Regions from separate parts of the Rhizobium sp. Leaf311 genome, predicted to be linked through region 1. Evidence: predicted binding sites of a transcription regulator. Region 1 holds the regulator's gene; each other region holds the start of a gene.
The links. The regulator LexA, encoded in region 1, represses DNA repair genes until DNA is damaged. The targets are predictions, from matches to a motif close to TGTTCNNNNTGTGTTCNG.

Region 1 (3,211 bases):
AAGCGAGGTGGACAAAACCCAGGCGCTGGCTGAAATGAAGACGGCGCTTGCAGGCACGCAACGCTTTACATGCCGCAAGGATCTGTGGTGCGCGTTGAAATCCCAAAAAGGCGTTAGCATTGCGGTCCTATCCAACTCATTATTGACGGGAGCCGCCTGTGATCTCGCTGACATAGTGGTGACAAGCCGGGGAGTGCCGTTTCCAGCCTGCCGATCAGGTGCGCTGCTTATTACAGGCGATACGTTGCGGCGCACCGGCTCGATGGAAATCTGGTTTGGCGGGGAGGGATCCCCCCGCTACAGCGCCAAAGCGGCATTGGACGGCATCGAGCGACCGTGGACCGCTCACCGCAGCTACCAGTGGCGCAGCAAGACCTATGACGCCACCTTGCCAGAGCATATCGCTGCATTGCTTTCCGCCGAGCGATGAAACCTGTGAACGACACCCGCCGCTTACGAATTCCCTGACATACGAAGATCCGCCAATATCTCTCCGACTGCCTTCGCCTCTTCCTCATGATCGCCGTCGCGCCATGTCTCCAGAAGCGCCGCCTCTTGCCACTCCTGCATTGCAGGCAGTGAGAGAAGACGGTCCCTGTACTCCGTGGACTCCGCAGAAAGCACTGTTCCGTATGTCTGAAAGCGGAAAGCGACCGGGCAGAAGAATGCATCCACGGCCGTGAACGTGCTACCCGCCAGGAATGGGCCACCAAAGGACTTCAGACCCTGCTACCAGAGAGCGTCGATACGCGCGATGTCCTGTTGCAGCGATCCGCTGATGGAAGCTGGGCGAATGCGAAGGCCGACACTCATGGGATGCTCGTTGCGCAGCGCCTGGAAACCCGAGTGCATTTCCGCAGCTGCTGATCGAGACCACGCGCGAGCGGCAGCATTGTCTGCCCAAACACCGCTATTTCTTTCAGCCAGATATTCCGCAATGGCGAGCGAATCCCATACGGTGAAATCACCATCAACAAGGCAGGGAACTTTGGCAGTGGGCGAAAAGGTTGAGAAGTCCTTCGCTGAATTGCCGAAAGGAAAAAGGCTTTCTTTGAAACCGATGTCCAGCGTCCGCATCAACACCCATGGACGCAACGACCAAGAGGAGTAATTCTTGTTGGCTATATAAAGATCGTACATATGGCTGCCCTCCGTTACGAACTCCCGTGCTAGCTGAGACGAGCCTTTTGATACAGACCGTTTTGAAGATAGGCCTCTTCAAATTATTTGATGTGTCATGCAGGAGGGTGCGCGACGCTGGACAGCACGATTGCCAGCCAGTCGACTGCGAGAATGGCTAAACCGGTAAGAGCAATGCCCAGCTTCAGGCTCGCGACGTGACGAACGTCCACACGCAAACTAAAACTAGTGAGCCAGCTACATATAGAGGCGCAAAAAGCGGCGCTTCTGGTGTCCAAGACCTGTTGATATCGGACAGGAGTTCAATGTCCGCAAATGTTTTCTCTAGACAGGCATTGCAAAGGGCAGCGGCCGAGGGCGACCGCCACCTCTAGACATAGGAAAAGTCACCGGTCAGTGATAGCGGCGAATAAGGCCGACGAGCTTGCCCTGAATTTTGACGCGGTCCGGTCCAAAAATCCGGGTCTCATAGGCAGGGTTCGCTGCCTCAAGCGCAATTGACGCGCCCTTGCGACGAAAGCGCTTCAATGTCGCTTCTTCGTCATCCACCAATGCAACGATGATATCTCCCGGATTTGCCGTGCTGACATCGCGGATAATGACCGTGTCGCCATCGAAAATGCCGGCTTCGATCATCGAATCGCCTTTGACTTCAAGCGCGTAATGTTCGCCCGCACCAATCATGTCGATTGGCACAACAACGTCATGTGTGTTGTTCTGAATGGCCGAAATGGGAACACCCGCGGCGATACGGCCCATGACAGGGACGCTGACCGAGTTCGAATCATTCGACGCGACGGGCAGGGCTGCTGGTTCAGCCGGTTTGGTTTTGCCGAGGCTACCTTCGATGACGCTCGGCGAGAAGCCACGTTGAGGCTTGCTAGCAGGCGTATAGGACTCAGGCAGCTTGATGACTTCAAGCGCACGCGCCCGATTCGGTAGCCGACGAATAAAGCCGCGCTCTTCGAGCGCTGTGATCAGGCGGTGGATTCCTGATTTCGATGCCAGATCAAGTGCGTCCTTCATCTCATCGAAGGAAGGCGGCACGCCAGACTCTTTCATTCTCTCATGAATGAACAGTAGCAATTCCTGCTGTTTGCGCGTGAGCATGGAGTAACACCCTTAGAGATTCGAGGCGAAGATTCGCGAAACAAATACAGAACGAACACTATATGTTCCATATGTGTTCTGCAATCCCTTAAAAATCAGTGTGCTTGTGACAATTTACATCCATTATCTCGCCCGGCCATAAAACGTTCGGCTTGCAACAGTGGAATGCCCATGCCGACGAAGCGGAAGGACCCCTCATGGCGCGTGAAATCGATCATATCGTAATGCCCGTTGCAGACCTCGGACAAGCACGGGCGCGTCTCTCGGCGCTGGGCTTTACGGTTGCTGCAGATGCAAGGCACCCCTTCGGCACCGAGAATGCCTGCGTCTTTCTCGAAGACGGGCAGTATCTCGAACCCCTGGCAATCGGAGACGCCGCGCAATATTCCAGGGCTTGCGCAGAAGGCAACGCCTTTGTTCGACGCGATGAAGTCTTTCGAAAGCGATACGGGCAGCAGGGGTTTTCCGCAGTCGCCGGAAAAACGCACGACGCAGATGCTGATCATCATAGCTTCGTTGAGGCTGGACTTTCCGGCGGCGACGCATTTTCGTTCAGTCGACCGGTAACATTGCCGGACGGAAGCCGATCTGAAGCGAGCTTTCGCCTGGCTTTTGCGGCAGAAAAGGATGACGGAAATCTGTTCTTCTTCACCTGTGAGCGCGTCAACGCTTTTTCCGCAAAACGGTCCGACCTCACAGCTCACAAAAATGGAGCGACTGGCCTGCGCGAAATAACCCTGCGCTCAGACCGACCGGACGCCTTTGCGCCATTGGTGGAAGCAGCATTTGGTGTGTCGGCAGCAGCCGACTCAACGGGAAACCTCAGCTTTCTTACGCCGGGCGCGGTCATCCGCATCGCCCATGCGCAGACGGTTGCAGAAGAGTTTGATGGGGCCGAGCAAGAGAGCATCCCTGGCCTTTTCGGCGCCGCAGTCTCATTTGCTGTCGCTGATCTCGCCGT
Region 2 (3,211 bases), on a different contig from region 1:
GAGCCAGCGGTACAGGACCATGACAGACGATTTTGACGACAGCTTTTCCGAGATTGAAACCGATGCCTTCGATGCCGCGCCGCTGCGCCTGACCGTCGACCTTGGCGCACTTGCCGACAACTGGCGCGACATGGCCAGTCGCTCCGGCAAGGCCCGCGCCAGCGCGGTGGTAAAAGCCGATGCCTATGGCATGGGTATCGAAGACTGCGGCGCAACGCTCTATCACGCCGGTGCACGGGACTTTTTCGTTGCAACCGTGGCAGAGGGCGCAACGCTTCGCCCCCACGCACCGGAAGCCCGGATTTTTGTCCTGTCCGGCATATGGCCCGGGCAGGAACGTCTGGTTTTCGCAAACGATCTTGTGCCGGTCGTTGCATCGGAAGAACAGCTCTCATTCTGGATGGGTTTGATGGCCGAGCGTGGCGATCACCCCTTCGCGCTGCATGTGGATACCGGCTTCAATCGTCTGGGGCTGTCGCTGGATGATGCATTGTTTCTGGCCGACGACGTGACACGACCGGCGAGCTTCGACCCTGTCCTCGTGCTCTCCCATCTCGCCTGCGCAGACACGCCATCCTCACCCATGAACAGGATGCAGCTTGAATCATTCCAACAGGTTGTCGCGGCTTTCGAAGGCGTCGAATCAAGCCTCTCCGCTTCTGCCGGAATTTTCCTCGGACCGGATTACCACTTTGACCTTACCCGCCCCGGCATAGCGCTTTACGGTGGTGAGGCGGTCAACGGCCTAGCAAATCCGATGCGGGCAGTGGCGAAAGCCGAAGCACGGGTCCTTCAGATCCGTGAAGCAAAGCAGGGCCAAACCGTCAGCTATGGCGGCACGCTGCGCCTCACACGAGACAGCCGACTGGCGATTGCCTCCGTTGGCTATGCGGATGGCTACCACCGCTCCCTCTCCGGCTCCGGCATTCCTCTCCGAGAAATGGGCAATAGCGGCGCTCATGGCTTCGTGAATGGTCACAAGGTGCCGATTGCGGGTCGGGTAACAATGGATCTGACGATTTTCGATGTCACCGACCTCCCCGCAAACGCGATCCGTGCTGGCGACTACATCGAACTCTTCGGCCCCAATATGCCCGTGGACGATGTGGCACGCGCAGCCGGAACGATCGGTTATGAAGTGCTGACCCGTCTTGGATTGCGATACGAGCGCCAGTATCTGGTAGACGAGGACTGAGGCTCGAAGTCTCTGGCCGTTTCGGCCCTTGGAAAGAGCGACAGACCTGTGCTAGGAGAGAACAAAAAGTGATCAAATTGATTCATGCGGGTCGTCGCTGATCTGTTCGCTCTCTACCGTTGAGAGATCATGAGCAGACGGCCGCCATCCATTTGCAAGAGAAGCACCGGAATTCATGGCCAAAGCCAGAACACAATTTATCTGCCAGAACTGCGGCACGGTCCATACTCGTTGGGCAGGCAAGTGCGAGGGCTGTGGCGAGTGGAATACCATCGTTGAAGAAGATCCGATGGGTGGCATCGGGTCCGGCCCGGGCAAGACGCCCAAAAAGGGACGCCCGGTTACATTGACGTCGCTTTCGGGCGAAATCGAAGAAGCCCCGCGAATTCCAACCGGCATGGGCGAGCTTGACCGCGCCACGGGCGGCGGATTCGTGCGCGGGTCGGCGGTCCTGATCGGTGGCGATCCGGGTATCGGCAAGTCCACATTGTTGATGCAGGCGGCAGCGGCACTATCCCGTCGCGGCCACCGCATCGTCTATGTCTCGGGTGAAGAAGCGGTCGCACAGGTGCGCCTTCGCGCGCAGCGTCTGGGTGCCGCCGATACCGATGTGCTCCTGGCGGCTGAAACCAATGTCGAGGATATTCTTGCCACGATTTCGGAAGGCAAGCGCCCGGACCTCATCATCATCGACTCCATCCAGACCTTGTGGAGCGACACGGCCGATTCCGCGCCGGGCACGGTCACACAGGTGCGAACCGGTGTGCAGGCCATGATCCGCTTTGCCAAGCAGACCGGCGCGACCATGGTGCTGGTCGGTCACGTCACCAAGGATGGGCAGATCGCCGGGCCGCGCGTCGTCGAGCACATGGTCGATGCGGTCCTGTATTTCGAAGGCGACCGTGGTCATCATTACCGGATCCTGCGCACGGTGAAGAACCGTTTCGGTCCGACCGATGAAATCGGCGTGTTCGAAATGTCCGACAAGGGCCTGCGGGAGGTTTCCAACCCCTCCGAACTCTTTCTGGGCGAGCGTAACGAAAAATCGCCGGGGGCGGCGGTGTTTGCGGGTATGGAGGGTACCCGCCCGGTGCTGGTGGAAGTTCAGGCGCTCGTCGCGCCGACATCGCTCGGCACCCCGCGCCGCGCTGTCGTCGGATGGGATTCGTCACGCCTTGCCATGATCCTCGCGGTCCTGGAAGCCCATTGCGGGGTGAAGCTTGGCAGCCACGACGTCTACCTCAACATCGCCGGCGGCTACCGCATCTCTGAGCCTGCAGCGGATATGGCGATCGCTTCTGCACTGGTTTCCTCGCTGGCCGGCCTCGCCCTGCCCGCCGATTGCGTCTATTTCGGTGAGGTCAGCCTGTCTGGCGCAGTGCGCCCCGTTTCGCAAACGGGGCAACGGTTGAAGGAGGCTGAAAAGCTCGGCTTTTCCAGCGCATTCCTGCCGTCCGCGTCGGCTGAATTGCCAAAGGGCAGCAAGGGACGCTGGACTGAAATCGAAAGCCTGCCGGATCTTGTCTCACGCATTGCGGGGTCGGGCAGCCGGTTCAGGCAAGCTGAGGATGATTAGAGCAGTCTTCGCTTACGTCGAGAGCTACATAGAGGTGGCTACTAGACCCGACGAAGGCATAGTGACCGGGCGGCTTCCGTGAGGAACCGAATGCGCGGTCGCCTGCCTGAAGGCGGGCCGCATAAATAACGTTGCGTGACCGTGACGGCAGCGAATGTGAGATGTCGTGCGAGCCATGCAGCGAGCAACGGCGAGCTTGATTTCTTGTTTGAGATAGAAGCGAGTGGTCCAGCAGGACGCGTCGTGCTTCGGTCGATATCATCCCGTCCAGAGGCGTCATTGAGCTATGAATATTTCAAGCTCAAGTTGCTGAAGTTTGTTAGCGGCAGAGTGCTTCCTTGGTAACGACGTCCCATTTCACAAAGCTTTTCGCCGATGGAAAGTGATGTAAATTTTCAACACCGATTGTCCAAATTTTTTCTTGGAGTCGACGGCAAAAA
Region 3 (3,211 bases), on a different contig from region 1:
CAGCGTTTCCAATGGGGCAGGGTGAGCTTGCGGACATTGGTCACACCGCGATCCGGCTCCATCCGGATTAACTCATCCACGTCGATGGGCTTCCCTTTAGCCTTCAGCTTTTCGGCGCGGGCCTCGGCCGCTTTCTTCTGGACGAAGATAGGTGAGGGCAGGCCCCAGCGCGCATGCACCAGTTGTTTCTTCCCGTCTGCGGTGTTGCGAACGATCGGCCCCATCTGGTCTGGGTTCATCTGGTAGGCGGGCATGAGGTTGATCAGGCTCTCGGCGTCCTGCGCCCACTTTGAGACCCAATCCCTGTCTTCCATGCGATAAAGATTGCACATATCACGCTATCCCGACTGTTTAGACCAGATGGCGGATAACCTGGCGCGTCGCGCGCAATCCGCTAGTCAAGCTTGTAAACGTCGGCATTGTCCTGACGTTCCCGCAAACCTTTGTAGGCCGCATGGCGCAGCTTGCCATCGCTCGTCCAAGCACGAAACTCGATCTCGGCAATGAGGGTCGGATGCACCCAGACGATATCGGCCTCTCCAGAGTAGGGAACGGGCGGCTGCATCTGCTTCCAGCGCAGCTTGTCCAGCATCTTGCGCAGCTTGATAGCCTCAGCGTGGCTGAACCCTGTCCCGACGCTGCCAACATCGACGATCGTGGCATTGCGGTACGCGCCCAGCAGCAGTGAACCGAAGCCGGTCGGCGACGCGCTCGATGGCTCAAAGCCGATAATGAAAAACGCCTCGCTCGCAACGCACTTGACCTTCACCCAGTCGCCGGTGCGCCCGGAACGATACGGCGCATCGCGGTGCTTGCCGACGATCCCTTCCAGTCCAAGGCGGCAGGCATGTTCGAGTAGGACAGTGGGATCGGCGTCGAGGGTTTCCGATACCCGGATGGCGCCATCCTGACCCTTCACCGTGTCCTCCAGCAGATGCCGCCGGGAGCGATACTCGACGCCGCGCAGATCATGGCCATCGAGATAAACCAGGTCAAAGGCATAGAGGATGGCATCGGAGGCGCGCGTGCCGGGTCTTTTCCCCGATGCGCCAAGAGACTGCTGCAGCAACCCGAAATCCGATCGCCCTTCTTCATCGAGGACGACTGCCTCACCATCAATGATCATTGTGGCTGGCCCCAGCGCACGTGCCGCCCGTTCGATCGCAGGAAACCGGTGTGTCCAGTCATGGCCACCACGGGTCAGAATTCTGACGCCCTGCGGTTCGATATGGACAGCAAGGCGGTATCCATCCCATTTCACCTCCCAGAGCCACTCGGGCTCTTGAGGCGGATGTGCCTTCAGCTGAGCAAGCGCCGGCTCAACACGCTCCGGCATGGGATCGAACAGCAGCTGTGGCTGAGCGGGGTTGCGCTTCCGGCGCAGCTTCGAGCGGATCTTTGCTTCGGTATCACGAAGGAGCGGTTTGGATCTCGGAGTCTTCGTCATGCCATCAGTTCAACAGAAAAACCTTAAGGACATTATGACGATCCCGATATTGTCCCCGCTATCCACCGAGCGGCGGCATAAGGGCGAAATTTCTTTGTTGTCGCTACGCAACTGATTCCCATGAGGATTCTCTAATTTCTAATGTTTGGAGCAGTCTTCGAGCAAATTCGCTGGCTTGACTCTTTGTCTGCGTAGGAACAAAAAAAGAACATCTACACTTGCACGACATGACGTCGGCCTGCCAACACGACCTTGAAGGGAGCCGTGAACGATGACTGCTGCCCGCGCCGCAAGGGTGTCCGACGGTGTGATTGCTGATCTGCGTGAGCGTATCGCCTCGCTCGAAACCACGACGGTCAAAAAAGCCGGGTGTCTGGCGTTTGGCGTGCCTGAAATGGATGCCGCTCTGCCAGGCGGAGGTCTCGCCTACGGTGCGCTTCATGAGTTCGCCGGAGGTGGATCGGGGACTGTCGATGGTGCGGCCGCAGCCCTGTTCGTGGCTGGCATAGCAGCACGCACGAAGGGTCCGATCGTATGGTGTCTGACGCGACCGGATCTGTTTTTCCCGGCTCTGGCGCAGGTCGGCCTGCATGCCGATCGGGTGATCTTTGTCGAGTCCGACAGGGAGGAGGACGTGCTTGCCAATATGGAGGAGGGACTGTCCTTCGGAGGTCTTGGCGCCGTCGTCGGTGAGCTCGTCCGCTTGCCGATGGTCGGCTCGCGCCGGCTGCAGCTTGCGGCAGAGCGCACGGGCACGATGGCACTGGCCGTTCGCCGTTGGAGGCGGCAGACCGAAGCCAATGATTTCGGGCAACCAACGGCCTCGACCACCCGATGGAGGGTGAGCGTGATGCCGTCGGACGAGCTGCCGGTTCCCGGTGTTGGAAGGCCGCGCTGGTTTGTGGAGTTGATGCGCGTGAAAGCGGGTGAGTGTGCTGAGTTTCTCGTGAGGGCGTGTGATGACAAGGGTCGTCTCGATCTATCTACCCGATTTGCCGACCGATCGCATTCGCCGCGACGATCCGTCCATTCCGCCTGAACAGGCTATCGCCGTAATCGCCAGAAGCGGATCGAAACGATGGGTGTCGGCTGCCGATGCGGCTGCAAAAAAGGCTGGGGTTCGTGTCGGTATGCCGGCGGCAAAAGCGCAGGCGCTGTTTCGCGGACTGATGATGGTCGATGCAGATCTGAGTAAGGACGCCGCGGCGCTGGAGCGGATCACGCTTTGGGCTTTGACACTCTATTCCCCGATAGTCTCGGTCGACGGTGCAGATGGGATTGTCATGGATACCGAGGGTGCCGATCACCTGCAGGGTGGTGAACTGCCGATGGTGACGAGGATCGCCAACCAGTTCATGGCAAAGAAGCTGACAGCCCGCGTGGCGGTTGCCGATACATGGGGTGCGGCGCACGCCTGCGCGCGTGCCATCAGCCGGGAAACCGTTATCGTGCCGATGGGTCAGACCGTGAAGGCCGTCGAAAAGCTGCCGATTACGCTATTACGTTTACCACCGAAGATCGTCAGTGACCTTCACACACTTGGGTTCCAGTCCATTGGAGAGTTGGCAAACACTGCGCGCGCGCCATTGACCTTACGCTTTGGTCCGGAAATCGGTCGCCGTCTCGATCAAATGTTCGGACGGGCCCCCGAACCGATCGAGCCGATCCGGACCGTCGATCTGATCGAGGTCAGCCGCGCCTTTGCCGAACCGATCGGTGCTGCCGAGACGATCGACAAATATGTCGGTCGGCTGATCATCCAAC
Region 4 (3,211 bases), on a different contig from region 1:
ACGACGTTGGGACCGAGACCGGTAGCTGACGTCAAGATACCTCACGAAAGGGGATCATCATGAACGTAGCACGCTCTTTCAACAATTGGCGCAAGTATCGTCAGACCGTAACCGAACTGGGCCGTATGAGCACACGCGAGTTGCAGGATCTCGGCATCAGCCGCGCAGACATTCACAGCGTTGCCCGGGCATCCGTTGGCCGCTAATTGCTGATTGTCTCTACAAATTGATTACCTGGGCGCCTGCGGCAACGCGGGCGCCTTTCTTTTTCTCAGCCTTATTTTAAGCCATGCGAAATTTGCATATCTGCGCTGCAATGAAATCTATTTATTAGGCGGTCAAAAACGATATGTTTATGTCATCGAAGCGATGCACCTCCTCCCGCAAAGCTTCGAATTCAGACGGTCCATCCTCCTCCCAGGGTCGTCTGTCGGAACAGCGACACTCCTCCTCCCAGTCGTTGTTCGGTTTTTTTCGGAAAGCCTGCCGCACCTCCTCCCGCGGCAGGCTTTTTCGTTTTGACGCTTTCGGTTCAAAGGCCGAGATCCAACTGATGCAGGGGGAATGCTTGTTCTGTACTGAGTGAGGACAGCGTGACCCCAAGCAGGCGTACGGGACGCTTGAAGGGATAGACGGAGGAAAGCAAGGCGTCGGCTATCTCGAGTACCAACTCGATGCTCGATAGTCCCTGGGGGACAGTCCTGCTGCGTGTGGCCTGTGTGAAGTCTGAATATTTGATCTTGACCGTGACCGTCTTGCCGGTGATGTCGTGTGCTTCGCAGTAACGCCAGATCTTTTCTGCAAGCGGGCGTAGTTCAGTTTGGGCGGCGTCCAGCGCATCAATATCCTGTGCGAACGTATCTTCCGCCCCTACCGATTTACGAACCCTGTCAGCCTTGACCTGTCTCTCATCGATGCCGCGCGCGATACCGTAAAAATAAGGTCCGGACTTCCCAAAATGCTGCTGCAGGAACTGAAGGCTTTTCGATTTAAGGTCGTGCCCGGTTTCTATTCCATGACGCTTCATCCGCTCCGCGGTAGCGGGTCCTACGCCGTGAAATTTCTTGACCGGCAGAGCCTCCACAAAAGCCGGGCCGTTCTTCGGTGTAATGACAGCCTGACCATTGGGTTTATTCAGATCGCTTGCCATCTTTGCCAGGAACTTATTGTAGGAAATCCCGGCCGAGGCATTGAGCCCTGTGACAGACTTGATCCTGGCGCGAATTTCCGTCGCGATCTCAGTGGCGATCTCCATTCCCTTGAGGTTTTCGGTCACGTCCAGATAGGCTTCATCCAGCGATAGTGGTTCTATGAGGGGCGTGTATTCCGCGAATATGGCCCGGATTTGCTGCGAAACCTGCCGGTAGACTTCAAAACGAGGGGGGACGAAAATGAGGTGCGGACACTTGCGCTTCGCTGTTACGGAGGGCATCGCGGAATGGACGCCGAAGGCTCTTGCCTCATAGCTCGCCGCTGCAACCACGCCTCTCGCCGCCGAGCCGCCAACTGCAACAGGCTGGCCACGCAGTTGCGGATTGTCACGCTGTTCAACGGAAGCGTAAAACGCATCCATGTCAACGTGAATGATCTTTCGACTGGAGTGGGTGACCATGTCGCTCATGGTTGGCAAACTGCGGTACCGGCTGGAAACAAAAGAAGAACATAGCAGCGTTCTGCAATATGTCCAACCAGCCTTCGGGTTAACAGCGCACTATTTTAAGGTTAGTCACGCTGTTGAAGGAGCGCGCAGCCCATCCATCACAAGGCGCACCAATCTGTCCGCGCGGTCACGCCAATCCGGACCTTCCGGAATGGAATATATTCCAAAAAGTGCATTCAGTACGTCATCCGCGATGATGTCGGATTTTATCAGGCCGGTCTCGACAGCTGCCGTTATCAGACGGTTGAAAGTCTGGTGCAACAGGGTCGAACCCTCGGTAAAGAGTGTCGAGTTGGATGTGAACAAAAGTTTGAGGCTGCTCGCCATGCCGCGTTTTGCAGCCATGTAGCTGACGAAACAATGCATCCACTCTTCCAGCGCCAGATCAGCCCGTTTTTCTGCCAGCAGCTCTGTTGCAGCCGTTGCGAGAATTTCCAGTTCGCGCCTGTAGACCATCTCGACAAGATGTTCGCGTGTGGGAAAATGTCTGTAGAGGGTGCCAATACCGACGCCTGCTCGGCGCGCTATGTCTTCAAGCGACGCGGTAGAGCCCTGTTCCGAAAATGCCAATGCCGCGATCTCGATCAACTTTTCCCGGTTTTTCCGGGCGTCGGCGCGTTTTGGCAATTCGGAAGGCGCTGAAAGGGATCGCTCCTTCGACACTTGAATATTACTCCATGCGAAAGGACTTGACGAATGAACGCAAGTCGCTAAGTTAAACGGAGGCGCCTCCGTTTATTCGGGCGCCAACCAATTCATAGTTCAGTTCTGGGGTTGTTGTCATGCACAAAGCACAAGTTCATCCCGGGAATGCCGGAAGACGTGGAACTAACCGAAGGTCCAACGGATTGGGCGTTTATCTGGCGTCGCAACGCAGGAGCTAAACATGATACGACCCATCACCACTATCCTGCATAACGACGTGGACGAGAACGAGTTCCCTTCGCGCCCAAGCGCAAATCAGAGCTCTCCCGAGGCCGTCGTCCCGAAGAAGGCTTTCTCGACAGACGATGCGCTCACTATTTTGGGCTTTGCATCGCAGATAAGGAACGAGGGTGGGCAGGTGGCTTTGTGCACACTTGTCGAAATCCGAGGTGGATCGTCACGTCCGCTTGGAGCCCACATGGCCGTTGCCGCCAATGGCCTCTACTGCGGCTATGTCTCTGGCGGTTGCACCGAAGCGGCTGTTGCTGCCGAGGCGCTGGAGGCAATCAACAGCGGTCATGACCGGTTCATGATGCTCGGTGAAGGATCGCCTTTCTTCGATATCGTCCTTCCTTGCGGTGGTGGCATCACGGTCGCCATCCACGTTCTCAAAGATGCGGCTCCGCTGCGAACAGTCCTCGAAATGGTCAGGGGTCGCAAGGCTGCCCGCCTTAGCTATAACCCTAGCGGGCAACGTCTGTCGGTTGGAGAAACCCACCAGAAGGCGGGCTGGGGCGACGACGCCTTCGTCACCTGTTACCGCCCTGCCGTTCGCGTCGTTCTGTCCGGTCGCTCCCTCGAAGTCGAGATGGCGGCCAGTGTCGCGAGAGCTGCAGGGTACGAAGT

Region 2: the regulator LexA is predicted to act here: its motif matches at 1,253-1,270, upstream of radA (DNA repair protein RadA).
Region 3: the regulator LexA is predicted to act here: its motif matches at 1,641-1,658, upstream of ASF69_RS04580 (ImuA family protein).
Region 4: the regulator LexA is predicted to act here: its motif matches at 1,646-1,663, upstream of dinB (DNA polymerase IV).

Annotation. Positions count from the first base shown of each region.
Region 1 covers NZ_LMNZ01000020.1:357,895-361,105, reverse strand. The annotation lists gene ASF69_RS18555 (ComEC/Rec2 family competence protein) at 1-430, shown strand, start outside; partial or broken gene ASF69_RS18550 (glutathione S-transferase family protein) at 454-1,140, opposite strand; gene lexA (transcriptional repressor LexA) at 1,534-2,250, opposite strand; gene ASF69_RS18540 (VOC family protein) at 2,448-3,211, shown strand, end outside.
Region 2 covers NZ_LMNZ01000004.1:709,923-713,133, reverse strand. The annotation lists gene alr (alanine racemase) at 20-1,195, shown strand; gene radA (DNA repair protein RadA) at 1,371-2,771, shown strand.
Region 3 covers NZ_LMNZ01000002.1:91,028-94,238, reverse strand. The annotation lists gene ASF69_RS04590 (SOS response-associated peptidase) at 1-332, opposite strand, end outside; gene ligD (non-homologous end-joining DNA ligase) at 395-1,447, opposite strand; gene ASF69_RS04580 (ImuA family protein) at 1,719-2,486, shown strand; gene ASF69_RS04575 (DNA polymerase Y family protein) at 2,407-3,211, shown strand, end outside.
Region 4 covers NZ_LMNZ01000009.1:81,908-85,118, forward strand. The annotation lists gene ASF69_RS22770 (DUF1127 domain-containing protein) at 60-206, shown strand; gene dinB (DNA polymerase IV) at 533-1,612, opposite strand; gene ASF69_RS14250 (TetR/AcrR family transcriptional regulator) at 1,727-2,323, opposite strand; gene ASF69_RS14255 (XdhC family protein) at 2,547-3,211, shown strand, end outside.